2 regions of the Drancourtella sp. An57 genome follow, and region 2 is predicted to be linked to the other one. Evidence: riboswitches for the same ligand, from Rfam matches in the RefSeq annotation. Region 2 holds a riboswitch; the other holds the start of a gene.
What was found. A riboswitch is a leader RNA that binds a small molecule or an ion and turns the genes downstream of it on or off. The one in region 2 is predicted to bind FMN.

Region 1 (8,729 bases), on a different contig from region 2:
CAGCGGGAAATCCTTGTTCCATGGCTGGCGTTCGATACGCTCGCCGAATGGAAGCTCCAGAATATTCAGGTCGTTGGCAATCTTCTGAAGAGAACAGTTGCCGCTGCGGACACAGGTCGCGCATTTGCAGTCATGCTGGGAAAGAATGAGCTGCACGGTATTACGGCGGTCCGCACGTACCTTCGGGCTGTTTGTATAAAGAACCATGCCTTCCTGAACAGTGTTGTTACAGGAGGTGATCAGGCGGTCCTTACCTTCCATTTCTACTACGCAGACACGGCAGGCAGCGATTTCGTTGATATCTTTCAGATAACAGAGTTTCGGAATGATGATTCCGTTTTGAGCTGCCGCATCCATAATCGTGGTACCTTCCGGTACACAGATTTCTTTATTGTCGATTTTAAGATTTACCATACTTTCTCGCGGCCTCCTTTAAATATTCCAAAACCAAAGTGGTCGCAGCGCAGGCAGCGGTTTGCCTCCTGCTGTGCTTCCTGACAGGTCATGCATTGTTCTACACCGTCAAAGTCGTGGATACGCTCACAGGCTTCCCGCTCAGGAAGCTCAACACGTCCGCACGGTACACGGTCATCCAGATTCGGCTCCGGAATCTCGACATCACAAGTGATTTCGTGATGGTATCCCAGATATTCATCAATATTTGCGGCAACAACCTTTGCGGCCGCGATCGCGCGGATTACGGTAGCAGGACCGGTAGCGCAGTCTCCGCCGGCAAAAACTCCAGGAAGATTGCTGAATCCGCCGAATTTTTCAGCCATGATTTTTCCTCTTTCTACAGGAAGCCCGGCTTTTTCAAAATGTTCTGTTTCAATGTTCTGCCCAATGGCAACGATCAGGGTTGTACATGGAACAAACTCATCCGGAAGTCCGGACGGTTTGACACTTGCGCGTCCTCCTTTGATCTGGCTGATCATCTGCGGTGTCACATAGATACCGCGGATATGTCCGTTTTCATCCGTCTCGATGCGGGAAGGAGCGCGTAATGTGCGGATTTCCACGCCTTCTGCAATGGCACCTTCAATTTCGGCCGGAAGCGCAGTCATGTCTGCGGTACGGCGGCGGTACAGGATGCTGACTTTTTTCGCACCAAGTCTGACAGCAGAACGAACAGCGTCCATGGACACATTTCCGCCTCCGACAATGGCAACTTCCTGTCCGGTAAGATCCGGGTTAATACCTTTTCCTACATCACGGAGGAAACGGACTGCGGACATTACGCCCTCGGCGTCCTCGCCTTCGATGCCGAGTTTTTTATCTGTGCTGGCTCCGATAGTGATCAGGACTGCATCGTAGGAAGCGCGCAGTTCCTGTACGGTGATGTCCTGCCCGATACGGAGACCGTATTTTACTTTGACGCCGGTATCAAGAATTGCCTGAATGTCTTCGTTGAGACGGTCTTTCGGAAGACGGTAGTTTGGAATACCATAACGGAGCATACCGCCAAGTTCCGGAAGCATCTCATATACAGTTACCTGATGTCCCATAAGCTGCAGATAGTATGCGGCACTTAATCCTCCAGGGCCGCCTCCGATGACTGCGACAGTCTTTCCGGTGGAAGGAGCGCATTCCGGCGGAGGTACCTTTCCGGCATAGTCCGCAGCCATCCGCTTCAAACCGCGGATATTGACAGCATCATCGACCATATTACGGCGGCATCTTGCCTCACACGGATGTTCGCAGATAAATCCGCACGTGGTCGGGAACGGATTGTCTTTCCGGATCAGCCGGATAGCATCGGCGTAGCGTCCTTCGCGTACGAGAGCGATATAGCCCGGGATGTCAACGTGGGCAGGACAAAGTGCAACACATGGAACAGGCTGGTTGTAGGTACATGTACAACGTCCGTTCCGGATATGCTCTTCATAGTCTTCACGATAACCGATCAAGCCTTTATAAACCATATTGGCAGCTTCATATCCGATGGCACAGTCCGCGGTCTCCATAATTGAACGGGCGGTACGCTCCATCAGGTCAAGGGTTTCCATTGTAGCCTTTCCATTCAGAACATCTGTGATCAGATGTTTCAACTGTAAAAGACCAATGCGGCATGGCACACATTTGCCGCATGTCTGAGCATGGCACAGTTCGAGGAACGCCCTCGAGATATCTACAGGGCAGAGTCCCGGCGGGCTTGCTTCAATCCGCCGCTCTAAATCTTTGTATAATCCCTCAACGACCAGCTGCGCTTTGCTCGGGGTAGGGAGTTCTAGTCTGCTCATATCTTTTCACCTCACAATTTCATTTTACGAATCACGTATACTTCTATTTTACAACATGTCAGAAAAATACACAATAGAAGTTAAAAAATATACAATGAAATTGGGAAGAATGTACAAAACATAGAAAATGCCTATAAATGAAGAAATATATCAGGATAACCGATTTGATTTTGCAGGGGGCCGGGGATATAATAAAAGCATCAAAGGTAAACAGTTACCAAAGTAAGAATTACAAATTCCCTTCTAAAATGAAAAGACCTTTCAGAAACGCTTATCTGAAAGGTTTTTGCCATTTCTAAACTGTTTTGTTCCCTGACGGGAAGCGAAACCACACTATTTCAGAACACTGTCCAGATATTTCCCGAGTGAACGCTCCATATTTCCGTCAAAGTCTGTATTTCCGTCCCGCAGACACCATTCAAAGACATTTCCGATGACAATCATCCGGATATCGGTGGAGATCTCATCCAGGGACAGGCTGGCAGATACAGTGCCGGCTTCCAGTGCACGAGCCAGGTAATCCGTTACTGTTACGATCGGATAAGGCCGCTTTGTGCGGATGGCCGGATTTAGAGCCTGGTTTTTTGGCGTGTAATAGTTGGATATAAAAGCGACACCGAGCTCTTTGCAGTAGCTGACATAATTAAGATAGACAAGAATGATTGCCCTTTTTGCCTCGGCGGCATTTTCCGGGAGTTCCAGACAGTCCGGATCGATCGTAGGCTGTTCTTCTATATAATAGGAAAGCAGGTCATCTTTTGTTTTAAAGTGATGATAAAAGCTTCCGTTGGATACGCCTGCTTCTTCACAGATGTTTTTGATGGAGAGTGCATCGTACCCTTTCCTCTGAAGAATACTCTTCGCGGCGGAAAAGATCCGGTTTTTCGTTTCAAGAGATTTTTGCTGCTGCTTTGACAGAGTCTGTCCGTTCGTTTCTTTCATAATCAGTGCCCTCCTTATCATCCAAAATATAACATAGGAAGAGTCAGATTTCAAGAAAAACAGAGCAAACTCTGTTTTTATGAAGTTGCGCAGAAAAAGACCTTCCGCTATAATGACAGGGAAGTACTTTTTTGGAAAGGAATCAAAAAATGGATATTATTCAGAAGATTACGGAAGAACTGAATGTAAAAAAATGGCAGGTCGAAGCGGCAGTCGGACTGATTGATGAAGGAAACACGATCCCGTTTATTGCAAGATACAGAAAAGAAGCAACCGGAACACTGGATGACGAGCAGCTCAGAAAACTCCATGAGAGACTTACTTATCTTCGGAATCTGGAGGAGAAGAAAGCGCAGGTGCTCTCAAGCATCGAGGAGCAGGGAAAGCTTACCGAAGAACTGAAAGCTCAGATTCAGGAGGCACAGACCCAGGTGGCGGTGGACGATCTGTACCGCCCGTACCGTCCGAAAAGAAGAACGAGGGCGACAATCGCAAAAGAAAAAGGACTGGAGCCGCTTGCGGCGCTTCTCCTTTTACAGAAGTTGAAAGAGCCGGCGATTGAGGCGGCCAAAGCCTATGTATCGGAGGAAAAGAATGTTGCCTCCCCTGAAGAGGCACTTGCCGGCGCACAGGACATTCTGGCTGAGATGATCTCCGATGAGGCAAAATACCGGACGAGAATCCGGAAGATGACGTTCCAGAAAGGAAAGATTGTTTCAGAGGCAAAGGATGAAAAGCAGGAATCGGTCTATGAGATGTACTATGAGTTTGAGGAAGCAGCATCCAGGATTGCCGGTCATAGAATTCTGGCTCTGAACCGGGGAGAAAAAGAAAAAATTCTGACGGTCAGAATGGAAGCGCCGGAAGAAGAAATCCTCCGCTATCTGGAAAAACAGATTATTCATGGGGATAATCCATATACAGAACCTGTATTAAAAGAGGCGGTCAAGGACAGCTACAGTCGTCTGATTGCGCCGGCCATTGAGAGGGAAATCCGCAATGAACTTACGGAAAAGGCGGAGGACGGGGCCATTGCTGTGTTCGGGAAAAATCTGACACAGCTTCTTATGCAGCCTCCGATTACAGGACGGGTTGTGCTTGGCTGGGATCCGGCATTCCGGACCGGATGTAAACTTGCGGTTGTGGATCCGACCGGAAAAGTGATCGGAACGACAGTGATTTATCCGACAGCGCCGACTACCCCTGCCAAAATCAAGGCATCCAAGGACCTGCTCAAAAAGATTATTCCGAAGTATCATATCAGCCTGATTTCTCTTGGAAACGGAACAGCATCCAGAGAATCGGAACAGTTTATTGTGGAACTGTTAAAAGAAATCCCGGAAGAGCACGTACAGTATGTGATTGTAAATGAGGCGGGAGCATCAGTGTACTCCGCAAGCAAGCTGGCATCGGAAGAATTTCCGAATTTTGATGTGGGACAGAGAAGTGCCGCGTCAATTGCAAGAAGGCTTCAGGATCCGCTTGCAGAACTTGTAAAGATTGATCCAAAATCCATCGGGGTCGGCCAGTACCAGCATGATATGAACCAGAAAAAGCTGACGGAAGCGCTGAATGGCGTGGTGGAAGACTGTGTCAACAAGGTCGGTGTAGATTTGAATACGGCATCTGCTCCGCTTTTATCCTATATTTCCGGTATCTCAAACACAATCGCAAAAAATATTGTGGCTTACAGAGAAGAAAACGGAAGATTTACAAACAGAAAGCAGCTTTTAAAGGTGCCGAAACTTGGACCGAAGGCATATGAGCAGTGTGCGGGATTTATGCGGATCGAAGGCGGGGATAATCCGTTTGACAGGACAAGCGTCCATCCGGAATCCTACGAAGCGGCAGAAAAACTTCTGAAAAAGCAGGGATTCACAACAGAGGATTTAAAAGCAGGAAATCTTGCAGCCCTTCCGGCCACCATCCGCGACTACCGGAAACTGGCAGAAGAGCTTGGAATCGGTGAGATCACTCTGCATGATATTGTAAAAGAGCTGGAAAAGCCGGCCAGAGATCCAAGAGAAGAGATGCCGAAACCGATTCTCAGGACCGACGTTCTGGAAATGAAAGACTTAAAAGAAGGGATGGTTCTGAAAGGAACGGTTCGCAATGTCATTGACTTCGGGGTGTTTGTGGATATCGGCGTTCATCAGGATGGTCTGGTACATATTTCCGAAATCACCGACAAAAAGTTTATCAAACATCCGTTGGAAGCGGTCAGTGTGGGTGATATCGTGGATGTTAAAGTACTGAGTGTGGACCTCAAGAAAAAACGGATTCAGCTTACTATGAAAGGAATCCGGTAAAGAATGCTGCTTACCCTGAATGTAAAAGACAAAAAGGTATTGAATTTTCCAAAAGACTGTTCTATACTAAATGTTAACAGGAAAAAATTCTTCGGGGTCGGGTGAAAGTCCCAACCGGCGGTGAAAGTCCGCGACCTGCCATTGGCAGCTGATCCGGTGCAATTCCGGAACCGACAGTACAGTCTGGATGAGAGAAGAAATGTACGAAGCGTCAGATATTTGTATCTGAAGCAGAGCATCAAACCCCGGAACATATGGTTCCGGGGATTTTTTTGTACATTCCCATTTCCATAAGGGAAACTTTATGGCAGGAAGAGTTTCTTTTCTGAATTGAGTCTATTATTCAAAAAAAGGAGAGAAGAAACATGGAAAACACGCAGAAAAACACACAAATAAGAAGAAGAAGCAGTACGAAAGTCAGATCGATGGCCCAGGTCGGCATGCTTGCAGCGGTAGCTACCGTCCTGATGCTTTTTGAATTTCCGCTTCCTTTTGTACCGAGCTTTTACAAACTGGATATCAGTGAAATTCCGGTCCTTCTTGGAACATTTGCGATGGGTCCTGTGGCGGGAGTTATGACAGAATGTATCAAGATTCTTCTGAATTTCGTGATTAATGGGACTGAAACAGGCGGTGTGGGAGAGATCGCAAACTTCCTGATCGGATGCAGCCTCTGTGTGCCGGCCGGGCTGATTTACCAGAAAATGCATACGAAAAAGGGAGCGATGATCGGACTTGCCGCAGGTACTGTATTTATGGCGCTGATCGGATGCGTGCTCAATGCTTATATCCTGCTTCCGACCTATGCTGCAGCATTTGGAATGCCGCTTGATACGATTGTTCAGATGGGGCATGCATTGAATCCGGCAATTGACGGAGTTGCAACTTTTGTGATCCTTGCAGTGGCACCATTTAATCTGATCAAGGGTATTTTGGTATCGGCAATTCTGCTTTTGATCTATAAGAAAGTCAGTCCGGTCCTCCATAGAGTAAATGAGTAAAAATGACAGAAAATTACTAAACCGAAACCTCTGCTGTGCGCAGAGGTTTTTCTGATCCTGGAAAAATCAGGAGATTCTTCGCAAACTTGCTGTTGTAACCGCGGACAGGATGCGTTATAATTTCAATATTCGGAAATATGGAGGAATACAGATGAAACCAAGTTTTGAAGTGAAAATGACACAGGAAGCACTTTTTGAATTTCTTATGTTTCATACATATCACGGGATCAAGGGAATTTTATACCTCGTAGTGGGAGTTGCCTGCTGGATCGGTGCGATTATAAGTTTTGCGATGGGCAGGGTTTCATGGGGGCTGGGGCTTGTGTTTATTTTTGCAACTCTTTTGTTTGTTGTACCATCGATCTTAAAGTTCAGTGCAGCCAGTCAGTTAAAGAAAAGTAAAATCTACAGCACGCCGATCCGCTATACGCTGGAAAAAGACGGGCTCAGAGTAGAGCGTGCCGGAAAAAATAAAATCACTCCGTGGAAAGATATGTACCGCGTTATGATGACACCGAATCTGGTGGCGATTTATCAGACACCGTATGCGGCATTTATTTTCCCGAACAGTGATATCGGACCGCAGATGGATCCTCTGAAGAAGACATTGCGGACATTGTTCCCGGAGGAGCTGATTGAGGATAATTCCGGTAAGATCCTTCCGTTTCTGTTTTCAAGAAAGAAGAAAAAGAAAAAATAGGGAGGAGACACTATGGTAAGAGAGACATATTCAGAGCAGGAGACGTTTGAGCTCGGAAAAGAAATCGGCGAATCGGCCCAAAGCGGAGATGTCTTTACTCTGGAAGGGGATCTTGGCGTCGGCAAGACGATTTTTACAAAAGGGCTTGCGTACGGACTTGGAGTACGTGAGGATGTTGTAAGTCCGACCTTTACGATCGTGCAGGAATACGAAGACGGGCGTCTTCCGTTCTATCATTTTGACGTGTACCGGATTGGAGACGTGGAAGAGATGGATGAAATCGGATATGAAGATTACATTCACGGTGAAGGCGTATGTCTGATTGAGTGGGCGAATCTGATTGAGGAGATTCTACCGGAAACAAGAATCCGGATCGTGATTGAAAAAGATCTGGAAAAAGGATTTGATTACAGAAAAATTTCTATCAATAAACTGGAGGGATAATAATGTCAAAGATTATATTAACAGGGGACAGACCGACTGGAAAGCTTCATGTCGGACATTACGTCGGTTCTCTGAAAGGGAGAGTAGAGCTTCAGAATTCGGGAAAATATGATGAAGTGTTTATCATGATTGCGGATGCTCAGGCTCTGACAGACAATGCGGACAATCCGGAGAAGGTGCGCCAGAATATTATTGAGGTTGCGCTTGATTACCTTTCCTGCGGACTGGATCCGGAAAAAGCAACGCTTCTGATTCAGTCACAGATTCCGGAGCTTTGTGAGCTTTCCTTTTATTATATGAATCTGGTAACCGTATCAAGGCTCCAGAGAAATCCAACGGTAAAATCCGAAATTCAGATGAGAAACTTTGAGGCGAGCATTCCGGTCGGATTTTTCACCTATCCGATCAGCCAGGCAGCGGATATCACCGCATTTAAGGCAACGACCGTTCCGGTCGGTGAAGACCAGCTGCCAATGCTGGAGCAGACAAAGGAGATCGTGCGGAAGTTTAATTCCGTTTACGGAGAGACGCTGGTAGAGCCGGAAGTTCTGCTCCCATCCAATCAGGCATGTCTGAGACTTCCGGGTACAGACGGAAAGGCAAAGATGAGCAAGTCTTTGCATAACTGTATTTATCTTTCCGACAGTGCGGACGATGTGAAAAAGAAGATTATGAATATGTTTACCGATCCGAACCACCTGAAGGTTTCTGACCCTGGAAAAGTGGAAGGAAATCCGGTATTTATCTATCTGGATGCATTCTGTAAAGATCGTCATTTTGAAGAATTCCTTCCGGAATATGCAAATCTGGATGAACTCAAAGCCCACTATACACGCGGTGGCCTTGGCGATGTGAAGGTAAAACGCTTCCTCAATGAAGTGATCCAGGAGGAACTGGAGCCGATTAGAAAACGGAGAAAAGAATACGAAAAAGACATTCCGGCAATCTACGAGATCCTGAAAAAGGGAAGCGAGAAAGCGGAAGAAGTAGCGGCAAAGACACTCTCTGAAGTGAAGGCTGCCATGAAGATCAATTATTTCGATGATGCCGAGCTGATCAGAGAGCAGGCAGAGCGATTCCAGAAATAGAAGGG
Region 2 (8,729 bases):
TAATCGACTTCCGAGACGTTGGCGCTCGATGCAAGGTAGTTAAAATAAATCGGCATAATGGTGGAAACCAGGAGAGTAAAAGCTGAGTTTCCTACGTCGTAAAAAATCCATTTCTTTTCCAGTGATGTTGTCTTCCATTTCATTGTGAAAGTTCCTCCGTGTCAGGTTTGTAACGGCGCTCTTCTTTTAAGGATAAGACCGGGATATGTTCCCAGCCTGGTTTTGGTCCGAAAGTATGGCGGAAATAAGGCGAGAGCGGTTCTCCGTGATTGAAAAATGCAACATAATTTTTCGTAAGTGAGAGGCCAAGCGGCACGCATGCCTCCATCAGTTTGTGAAGCCTGAGGTTGCTGTCCGCGCAGTGCGGATTGGCTTTTTCCTTCATCAGCAGTCCGCCGAGGCTTTTGTAGGTAAAGGTGGCGTGCATAAAGAATGTTACGAGACTGCGTGTGAGCCGGTCAGAGGTTGTAAACAGGTCATTGTACCAGATCATGGAAGAAATGGAGGACTCTACCTGCCGGACGCTCAGTGTCGGGAAAAACGCCTGGATTGCTTTTGCTCCTGCCGTTGAAGCGTGGAGGTGTGAAGTCACCTTTGCGTGAAGCGGGCGTTTATTCTGTTTCAACAGAAGATAGCGGTCAAACTCGGTTTCAATATCGGAGTGGGTAACCGGATCCTCCGTGAGTTTTTTCTCAATATAGCTGTGGCAGACGCTGTCCAGTGTGAAGTGACAGAGAAAGCCAAGAATGTAGGCTAACCGGGCATGTTTCTCGGATATGGAGGCTGCGGATAAAATCACATCTCTGGAGCGCCGGAAGAATGGTGCAGCGCTTACATCGTGCATGTGGTAGCCGGTCCGGTTGACACGGTTTTTGAGAAGTGCATGGTAATAAAAGAACAGATCCGGGCCGTGCAGTCCGATTTCAAACAGATCCTCATGGAGGGAAATCAGCTTGCGGATATCGGCCGGAAATGCTTTTTTCATCATTTCTCCGAAGGTGTAGTGTGCATAGATGGATGGCATAATATCATCTCCTGTTCATGGTAGTAACAGATACGGCTCCGGCACCTGAAGGCACCGGAGCCGTATCGCTGCATCTGAAATCAGTTTTCGGTTTAGATCTCTCTTGTGTATGTTCTGAGCCATTCTTTCTCCTCATTGTCAAGGTATGGAGAAATTTTCTCATAAACAGTCTTGTGGTAATCATTGAGCATTTTCTTTTCTTCTGCTGTCATGATTTCCGGATTGATGGCGTCAAGGTCCATCGGGATGTAAGTGATCGGTTCAAAGTACATGAACTGTCCGTATTCGTTTTTCTCACCTTCGCATGTGAGAAGCTCGTTCTCCAGACGGATACCGTGGCTTCCTTCGATGTAGATACCAGGTTCGTCTGTGATGATCATACCTTTCTCAAACGGCTGAATCTCGCCTGCGCGGAACTGCCATCTGAATCCTGCCGGGCCTTCGTGAATGTTCAGAAGGTATCCAACGCCGTGTCCTGTTCCATGGTTGAAGTTTAAGTTTCTGTCCCAGAACGGCTTTCTTGCAAGCATGTCCAGAGTCATTCCGGTGCAGCCTTTTAAGAAGCGTGCGTTTGCAAGGGAGAGATTGCTGATTGCAACCAGTGTAAAGTGATCTTTCATGATCTGCGGGATCTCTCCGAGGGCGTAGGTACGTGTAACGTCTGTGGAACCTTCGTAGAATCCGGCACCGGTATCAGTCAGGAACAGTCCGCCTTCTTTGAGCTCAACGTCTGTCTCCGGTGAGGATGTGTAGTGTACGATGGCACCGTGCTCACCATAGGAGCTGATAGGCTCGAAGCTTGGGCGGATGAAGTTGCCCTGCTCTGCACGGAACTCGTCCAGTTTGTCAGATGCGCTCATCTCTGTGATCGTCATCTTGCCCACATTTTCCTTGAGCCATTTCATGAATTTCACATGTGCGACGCTGTCCTTGATCTGAGCCTGACGGATGTTTTCGATCTCTACTTCGTTTTTGATTGCCTTGAAGAGGATCTCCGGGTTACGCTCTTCGACTTTTGCAACACCTTCCGGGATGTTGTTGTAAAGTGCGTAGTTCAGTCTTGCCGGGTCGATCAGAAGCACTTCGTCAGTTCCGATTTTCTTGATGTCTTCGTAAATGTCATTGTACGGATGGAAGACAACACCGTCTTTTTCCAGATCCGCCTTGATTTCGCTGCTTAATTTTGCCTCGTTGATGTAGAGGTCTACTTTATCCATGGTGATCACTGCGTAGGACAGCACAAGCGGGAAGAACTCGATGTCATTTCCGCGGATGTTGAGTGTCCAGCAGATATCATCCAGTGTTGTGAGGACATGAGCAGTTGCTCCGGCATTTTTCATGTCTTCACGGATACGGGACAGCTTGGATGCAACTGTCTCACCTGTATATTTCAGATTCAGTGCGAAGACCGGTTCCTCGGAAAGGGCCGGGCGGTCTTCCCAGATCTGGTCGATGAGGTCATATTCGTAAACGATTTTTCCGTGTTTCTCGGTAGCGATGGACTCGTAATCCTGTCCTTCCCCCATGGAAACTACACGTCCGTCAAATCCGAGTGTGCCGTTTTCCGGTAATGTATCGGCAAGGAACTCATGGATAGTCGGGACACCCGGCTCGCCCATTTTCATCAGTTCAACTGTAGAGCCCTCGAGCTGCTTTGCAGCCTGGATGAAATATCTTCCGTCTGTCCAGAGGTAAGCGCCTGTTTTTGTGATGACAGCGGTTCCTGCAGATCCGGAGAATCCGGTAATAAATTTTCTCGCTTTAAAATGTTCTCCAACATACTCGCTCTGATGGAAGTCAGCTGTCGGAACAACATAGATGTCAATTCCCTTTTCTTCCATAAGAGTACGCAATTTTGCGATTCTTTCAGGTACGTTCATAATAAAAACCTCCTATTTTTCCGGCAAACATGCCATTATCAAACAATCTCATTATAACACAAAAACTATGGGAGAGTTAGTATTATTTTTGTGAAACCTGTGTTATACTCTCGGTAGTGTTATGTAAAATACAGACAGAAGAAAGGAAAAGAACATGGAGCACTACGCAAGGTCGATCATACCGGTGATTGAGTACAACTATGAGAATTTTACAGCTTTGGAGCGGACCATCGCGGATTTCTTTATCCAGAATAAAAAGAAGCGGGATTTTTCCGCAAAGGCGGTTTCTGAACGGCTTTATGTTTCCGAGGCATCTCTCTCCCGGTTTGCAAAAAAATGCGGATTCCGGGGATACAGGGAGTTTATCTATCAGTACGAGGATACATTTCGGGAGAAGAAAAGCAGACCCTTTGCAGATAATACAAGACGGGTGCTGGATACTTATCAGGAGCTTTTGAATAAGGCGTATAATCTGGCTGATGAAAAGAAATTCAAAAAGATTGCCGGGATGCTGTTTCAGGCGGAGAGAATTTTTGTCTGCGGCGTTGGAAGCTCCGGGATTGCCGCCAGAGAGACCGAGCTTCGGTTTATGCGGATCGGGCTGAATATCAATTCTCTCGTGGACCGGGACATGATCCGGATGCGGGCGGTCTTTCAAAATGAAACCTCTCTGGTCATCGGATTCAGCATGAAAGGGCAGACGGAAGAGGTTCAGTATATGCTTCAGGAGGCGAAGCGGAGGGGGGCCGGATGCGTCCTTGTGACAGCGCGGAACAACCCGGATTTTATGGAGTATTGTGACGAGGTGATTCTCGTCCCGGCACTGGACAATCTGGAGTATGGAGATGCGATTTCTCCTCAGTTTCCGATTCTGGTTATGATGGACCTGCTGTATGCCTGCTGCCTCGAACAGGATCAGGAGCGGATCGATGCGTTTTTGCAGGATACGGCCCGCGCACTTACAAATCCATAAATTGCATCAGATGTATTGCACAATGGATATAAGTGTGCTACGATAATACTGCAAATGAATAAATTCTTCGGGGCAGGGTGTAATTCCCTACCGACGGTATAGTCCGTGACCCACGTATGTGGCTGATTTGGTGAAATTCCAAAACCGACAGTGACAGTCTGGATGGGAGAAGAAACAGTGAACATAGAATCTCAGTGCCCCTGGTGCTGGGATTTTTTTCTTTCGAAGGATTTACGAAATTTGTAACATCATTCGAAAGGAGAAAACTATATGAGAACAAAAAACAAAACCTACTACTTCATCATTACGGCTATGCTTTCGGCTGTTGCCGGCATCCTGATGTCACTGGAATTTCCGATTCCTTTGATGCCGCCGTTTTATAAGGTGGATTTCAGCGACGTTCCTTCTGTGATCGCGACATTTCTGCTGGGTCCGGTGTCCGGAATCTGTGTGGAGGTCATCAAAATTCTGATCAAGCTGATCACGGTTGGGACAACGACAATGTTTGTCGGTGAATTCGCCAATCTTCTAGGGACGCTGCTGTTTGTGCTCCCGCTGTGGATCGTGTTCAAAAAGATGGGACAGACGAGAAAGGCGGCAGTGATTTCGCTTGGGATCAATCTTCCGATCCGGATTGCGTTTTCCTGTGTCCTGAATGCGTGCATTACACTTCCGCTTTATGCATCGGCGATGGGCCTTTCTCTGGATGAAGTGGTCCGCACCGTGGGAGCAGTCAATCCTCTGATTCGAAATCTTCCGCTGTTTCTCATACTGGCGACAATCCCGTTCAATCTGATCAAGCTTTTGCTGAATTATATTGTGGGATATCTTCTGTATGACAGGCTGAAAGAAGTGGGAGTTGTCAAAGGATGGAGGGAACGGTATGATTCGTAAGTACAGAGAACTGACGCGTCTGGAAATGGAACAGGTGGATAAGGAGGAGACGATCGTACTGATTCCGGTGGGAGCACTGGAGCAGCATGGAAATCAGGCGCCGCTTGGGACAGATGACATCATTGCGGAAGCAATGGTGGAATACCTTGGAAAAGCGCTGGAGGAAGCCGGAGAAGCAGACTTCCCGATTCTTGCGTTTCCGGTTATTCCGGTTGGTCTGAGCACAGAGCACAAGAATTTCTGCGGATCCATTACTTTAAAGCCGGATACGTACTATCATCTGCTCTATGATATCAGTGAGAGCCTTTACCGCCATGGTTTTCGGAAGATCGCATTTCTTGTATGTCACGGAGGAAATTTGCCGGTGATTCAGATCTTAAGCCGTGAGCTTCGGAGTGAACTTGGAATGTCGCCGTTTATTCTGTCATCGGGAGCATTTGGACATCCGGATGTACAGGCAACAATATCAGAAGGCAATCATTACGATTTTCATGGAGGAGAAATGGAGACATCCATGGTGATGGCGGTCGACGAGACACTGGTGAAGCTGGAGACTTCCGAGGCGGGAATACCAAGTGCGTTTGTAGGCAATCAGACGCTGAAGACCGGAGGAAATGTTACAATCGGATGGGTTTCAGAAGACTGGAAGACAGCGGAAGGGAAACCGATCGGTATCGGAGGCGATCCGGGCGGAGCTACGGCCGAAAAAGGCCGGATTATTCTGGAGACGAGTGCGAAAGTTCTGGTTCCAGGGCTTATGGAAATACGGAAATGGAAAGCGTAAACACGAAAAAGAGGCTTGACAAGCGCACGGGAATCGGTTAGTATTTGACATAAGCGTATAGGAAAAAGGCTGAGAAAAGAAGAAGTAGCAGCAGATCAGGTTCAGACAGAAAGTTACCGGTTGATGAGAGGTGCAGGAAAAGTTTGTTGTGAATACATCTTGGAGCTTCACACCGAAAGTAAGTAGGCTGTGACGTCAGGGCACACGTTAAAGTGCCGGGATATTTCCGGGATTCCATGGTGAGTGGAGGAAGGAGATGTCTTACTGAGCCGGATTGATTCCGGGAAAAAAGGTGGTACCACGAGCATAACCCTCGTCCTTTCTAAGGACGGGGGATTTTTATTTAACAGGAAACTTTGTTCCAGGAAACTTTGTTCTGAAAGGTTACAGGCCATGGAGGTATGGGATTTATTTGATGAAAACCGGCAGCCGCTTGGGAAGCAGGCGGGCAGGAAAGATCCGATGGTAAAGGGAGAATTTCATATTGTTGTGGTTGCGTGTGTCGTCAATGACCAAAATGAGATCCTGCTGACGCTGCGTTCTCCGGATAAGGAGAAGTATCCGGGAACATGGGAGAATACAGGCGGAGCTCTGGAGGCCGGCGAGGAAAGCAGGGCGGCAGCGGTAAGGGAGCTGTTTGAGGAGACCGGGATCCGGGTGAGGGAAAACGAGCTTCATCTTCTGGATTCCCAGATGGAAGAGTATGCGTTTATCGATTTCTACATTGTCAGAAAAACTGTTCCTGTTGAAGAAATCCGTCTTCAGAAAGGAGAGACCGCAGATGCCAGGTGGGTGAGTCTTTCGGAGTTTGTCCGGATGGGAGAAGAAGGAAAGATTGCCCCTCCGATCTATCAGCGGTTTTGCCGACTCAGGGAAAAGATGGAAGTTTTTTTGAAGGAAGACCGGAGAAAAGAGCGATACTCGGCTTGCCGGGGAAAGAACAGACAGGAATCAAAGAAGATCGTTATTCTCGGGTGCAGCGGAAGTGGAAAGTCTACGCTGGCCGGGCAACTTGGGAAGATCATGGATCTCCCGGTTGTCTACCTGGATGCGCTGTCATGGGACAACGGGTGGAAGCGGAAGCCTTTCGATGAGTTTGACCGGCTCACCCAAAGCGAGATCCGCAAGCCGGAATGGATCATGGACGGGAATTTTCCACGGACAGTGGAGCATCGGATGGATGTGTGCGACACCGTGATTTATCTGGATTTTAAACGGTGGTTTTGCATTCTGAGCGTGCTCAGGCGGGTGCTCACAAATTACGGGAAGCCAAGGCCGAGCATGAATCCGGGATGTCCGGAGAAGTTTGATCCGGGATTTCTAAAACGGATCTGGAATTTTGACCGGAGAAGCAAGGCGCATTACTATGGATATATGAAGAAACTATCCGGCACCAAGCTGATTGTCTTAAAGACAAGAAAAGAAGTGAACCGTTTTGTGAAACAGGTGGAAAAAGAGGGGCGCTTTGTCCGGGGAAATTTCCCGGCAGGGCCGAAATAGACGCGAAAGCGGACGAATTTCACAGATCATGTTCATATAATATAAGGAAAGAAGAGGTAAGGAAGATGCAGATTTACGAGGAATTACAAGCAAGAGGCCTGATTGCTCAGGTTACAGACGAAGAAGAGATCAGAGAGCTGATCAACAACGGAAAGGCGACTTTTTACATCGGGTTTGACCCGACAGCGGACAGCCTTCATGTAGGGCATTTCATGGCGCTCTGCCTGATGAAACGTCTTCAGATGGCAGGGAACAAGCCGATCGCCCTGGTAGGAGGCGGAACCGGATATATCGGGGATCCGTCCGGAAGAACAGATATGCGTTCCATGATGACGCCGGAGCAGATTCAGCACAACTGTGAATGCTTTAAAAAGCAGATGAGTAAATTTATTGATTTCTCAGACGGGAAAGCACTCATGGTAAATAATGCTGACTGGCTTCTTGATCTGAACTACATTGATTTTCTCCGTGAAGTGGGACCGCATTTCAGTGTCAACAACATGCTGCGTGCGGAGTGCTACAAGCAGAGAATGGAAAAGGGACTTAGTTTCCTGGAATTTAACTACATGATCATGCAGAGCTACGACTTCTACATGCTGTACCAGAAATACGGCTGCAATATGCAGTTCGGCGGGGACGATCAGTGGTCCAACATGCTTGGCGGTACCGAGTTGATCCGCCGGAAATTAGGAAAGAATGCGTGTGCCATGACAATCACACTGCTTCTGAACTCTGAAGGAAAGAAGATGGGCAAGACACAGTCCGGAGCGGTATGGCTGGATCCGAACAAGACATCTCCGTTTGAATTCTACCAGTACTGGAGAAATGTGGCAGATGCCGATGTATTAAAATGCATCCGTATGCTGACCTTCCTTCCGCTGGAAGAAATTGACAAGATGGATTCCTGGGAAGGCAGCCAGTTAAATCAGGCAAAAGAGATTCTTGCATACGAGCTGACCAAGCTGGTTCACGGCGAGGAAGAGGCGAAGAAGGCACAGGACAGCGCCCGTGCACTGTTCTCCAGCGGAAGCGCAGCTGAGATGCCGACCTGTGAGCTTACTGACGAAGACTTTACAGAGGGAAAAATCGATATCCTGACTCTGCTCCATAAGAGCGGTCTGGTACCGTCCAGGTCTGAGGCAAGACGTGCAGTACAGCAGGGAGGAGCCGCAGTCAACGGCGAAAAGGTAACGGATACCTACACCGCATACACGAAGGAAGATTTTGAAGAAGACTTTGTTTTAAGGAGAGGAAAGAAAAATTTCCGTAAAATAGTGGTGAAATAATATGAAAATGCTTATTACGATTATTGTATTGACAGCATTGTCGGGAATCGGAGGAACCGGAATCGGAGCGGCGCTCAGCACGACGGTAAGGAAGGGCTCGGATAAGGCGATGAGTCTTTTGTTGAGCTTTGCGTCCGGAACCATGATCAGCATTGTCTGTCTGGATCTGTTTCACGACGCACTGGAAACCGGAATGTCCAAATGTGGGATTGCCGTCTTTGTGATCATTGGTTTCCTGACCGTCTATCTTCTGGAACGGGTGATGGATCAGAAGGCAGAGCAGGCAAAAAGCCGTATGAGCCGGAAGATGATGACTGCCGGAGTCGCAATGATGGTTGCAGTGGCGTGTCACAATATTCCGGTGGGTATGACGATCGGTGCATCTTTG

Region 1: it holds a riboswitch for FMN, as region 2 does, so the genes downstream of both, B5G11_RS14015 (ECF transporter S component) here and B5G11_RS07485 (ECF transporter S component) in region 2, are expected to answer to the same signal.

The regions. Positions count from the first base shown of each region.
Region 1 covers NZ_NFHY01000020.1:4,416-13,144, reverse strand. The annotation lists gene B5G11_RS14035 ([FeFe] hydrogenase, group A) at 1-414, opposite strand, end outside; gene B5G11_RS14030 (NAD(P)-binding protein) at 408-2,240, opposite strand; gene B5G11_RS14025 (TetR/AcrR family transcriptional regulator) at 2,574-3,182, opposite strand; gene B5G11_RS14020 (Tex family protein) at 3,332-5,491, shown strand; FMN riboswitch at 5,575-5,694, shown strand; gene B5G11_RS14015 (ECF transporter S component) at 5,857-6,492, shown strand; gene B5G11_RS14010 (YcxB family protein) at 6,644-7,192, shown strand; gene tsaE (tRNA (adenosine(37)-N6)-threonylcarbamoyltransferase complex ATPase subunit type 1 TsaE) at 7,205-7,636, shown strand; gene trpS (tryptophan--tRNA ligase) at 7,639-8,724, shown strand.
Region 2 covers NZ_NFHY01000007.1:133,466-142,194, forward strand. The annotation lists gene B5G11_RS07465 (MFS transporter) at 1-143, opposite strand, end outside; gene B5G11_RS07470 (zinc dependent phospholipase C family protein) at 140-1,024, opposite strand; gene B5G11_RS07475 (aminopeptidase P family N-terminal domain-containing protein) at 1,117-2,904, opposite strand; gene B5G11_RS07480 (MurR/RpiR family transcriptional regulator) at 3,059-3,877, shown strand; FMN riboswitch at 3,937-4,055, shown strand; gene B5G11_RS07485 (ECF transporter S component) at 4,148-4,771, shown strand; gene B5G11_RS07490 (creatininase family protein) at 4,761-5,555, shown strand; T-box leader at 5,618-5,879, shown strand; gene B5G11_RS07495 (NUDIX domain-containing protein) at 5,949-7,055, shown strand; gene tyrS (tyrosine--tRNA ligase) at 7,121-8,341, shown strand; gene B5G11_RS07505 (ZIP family metal transporter) at 8,343-8,729, shown strand, end outside.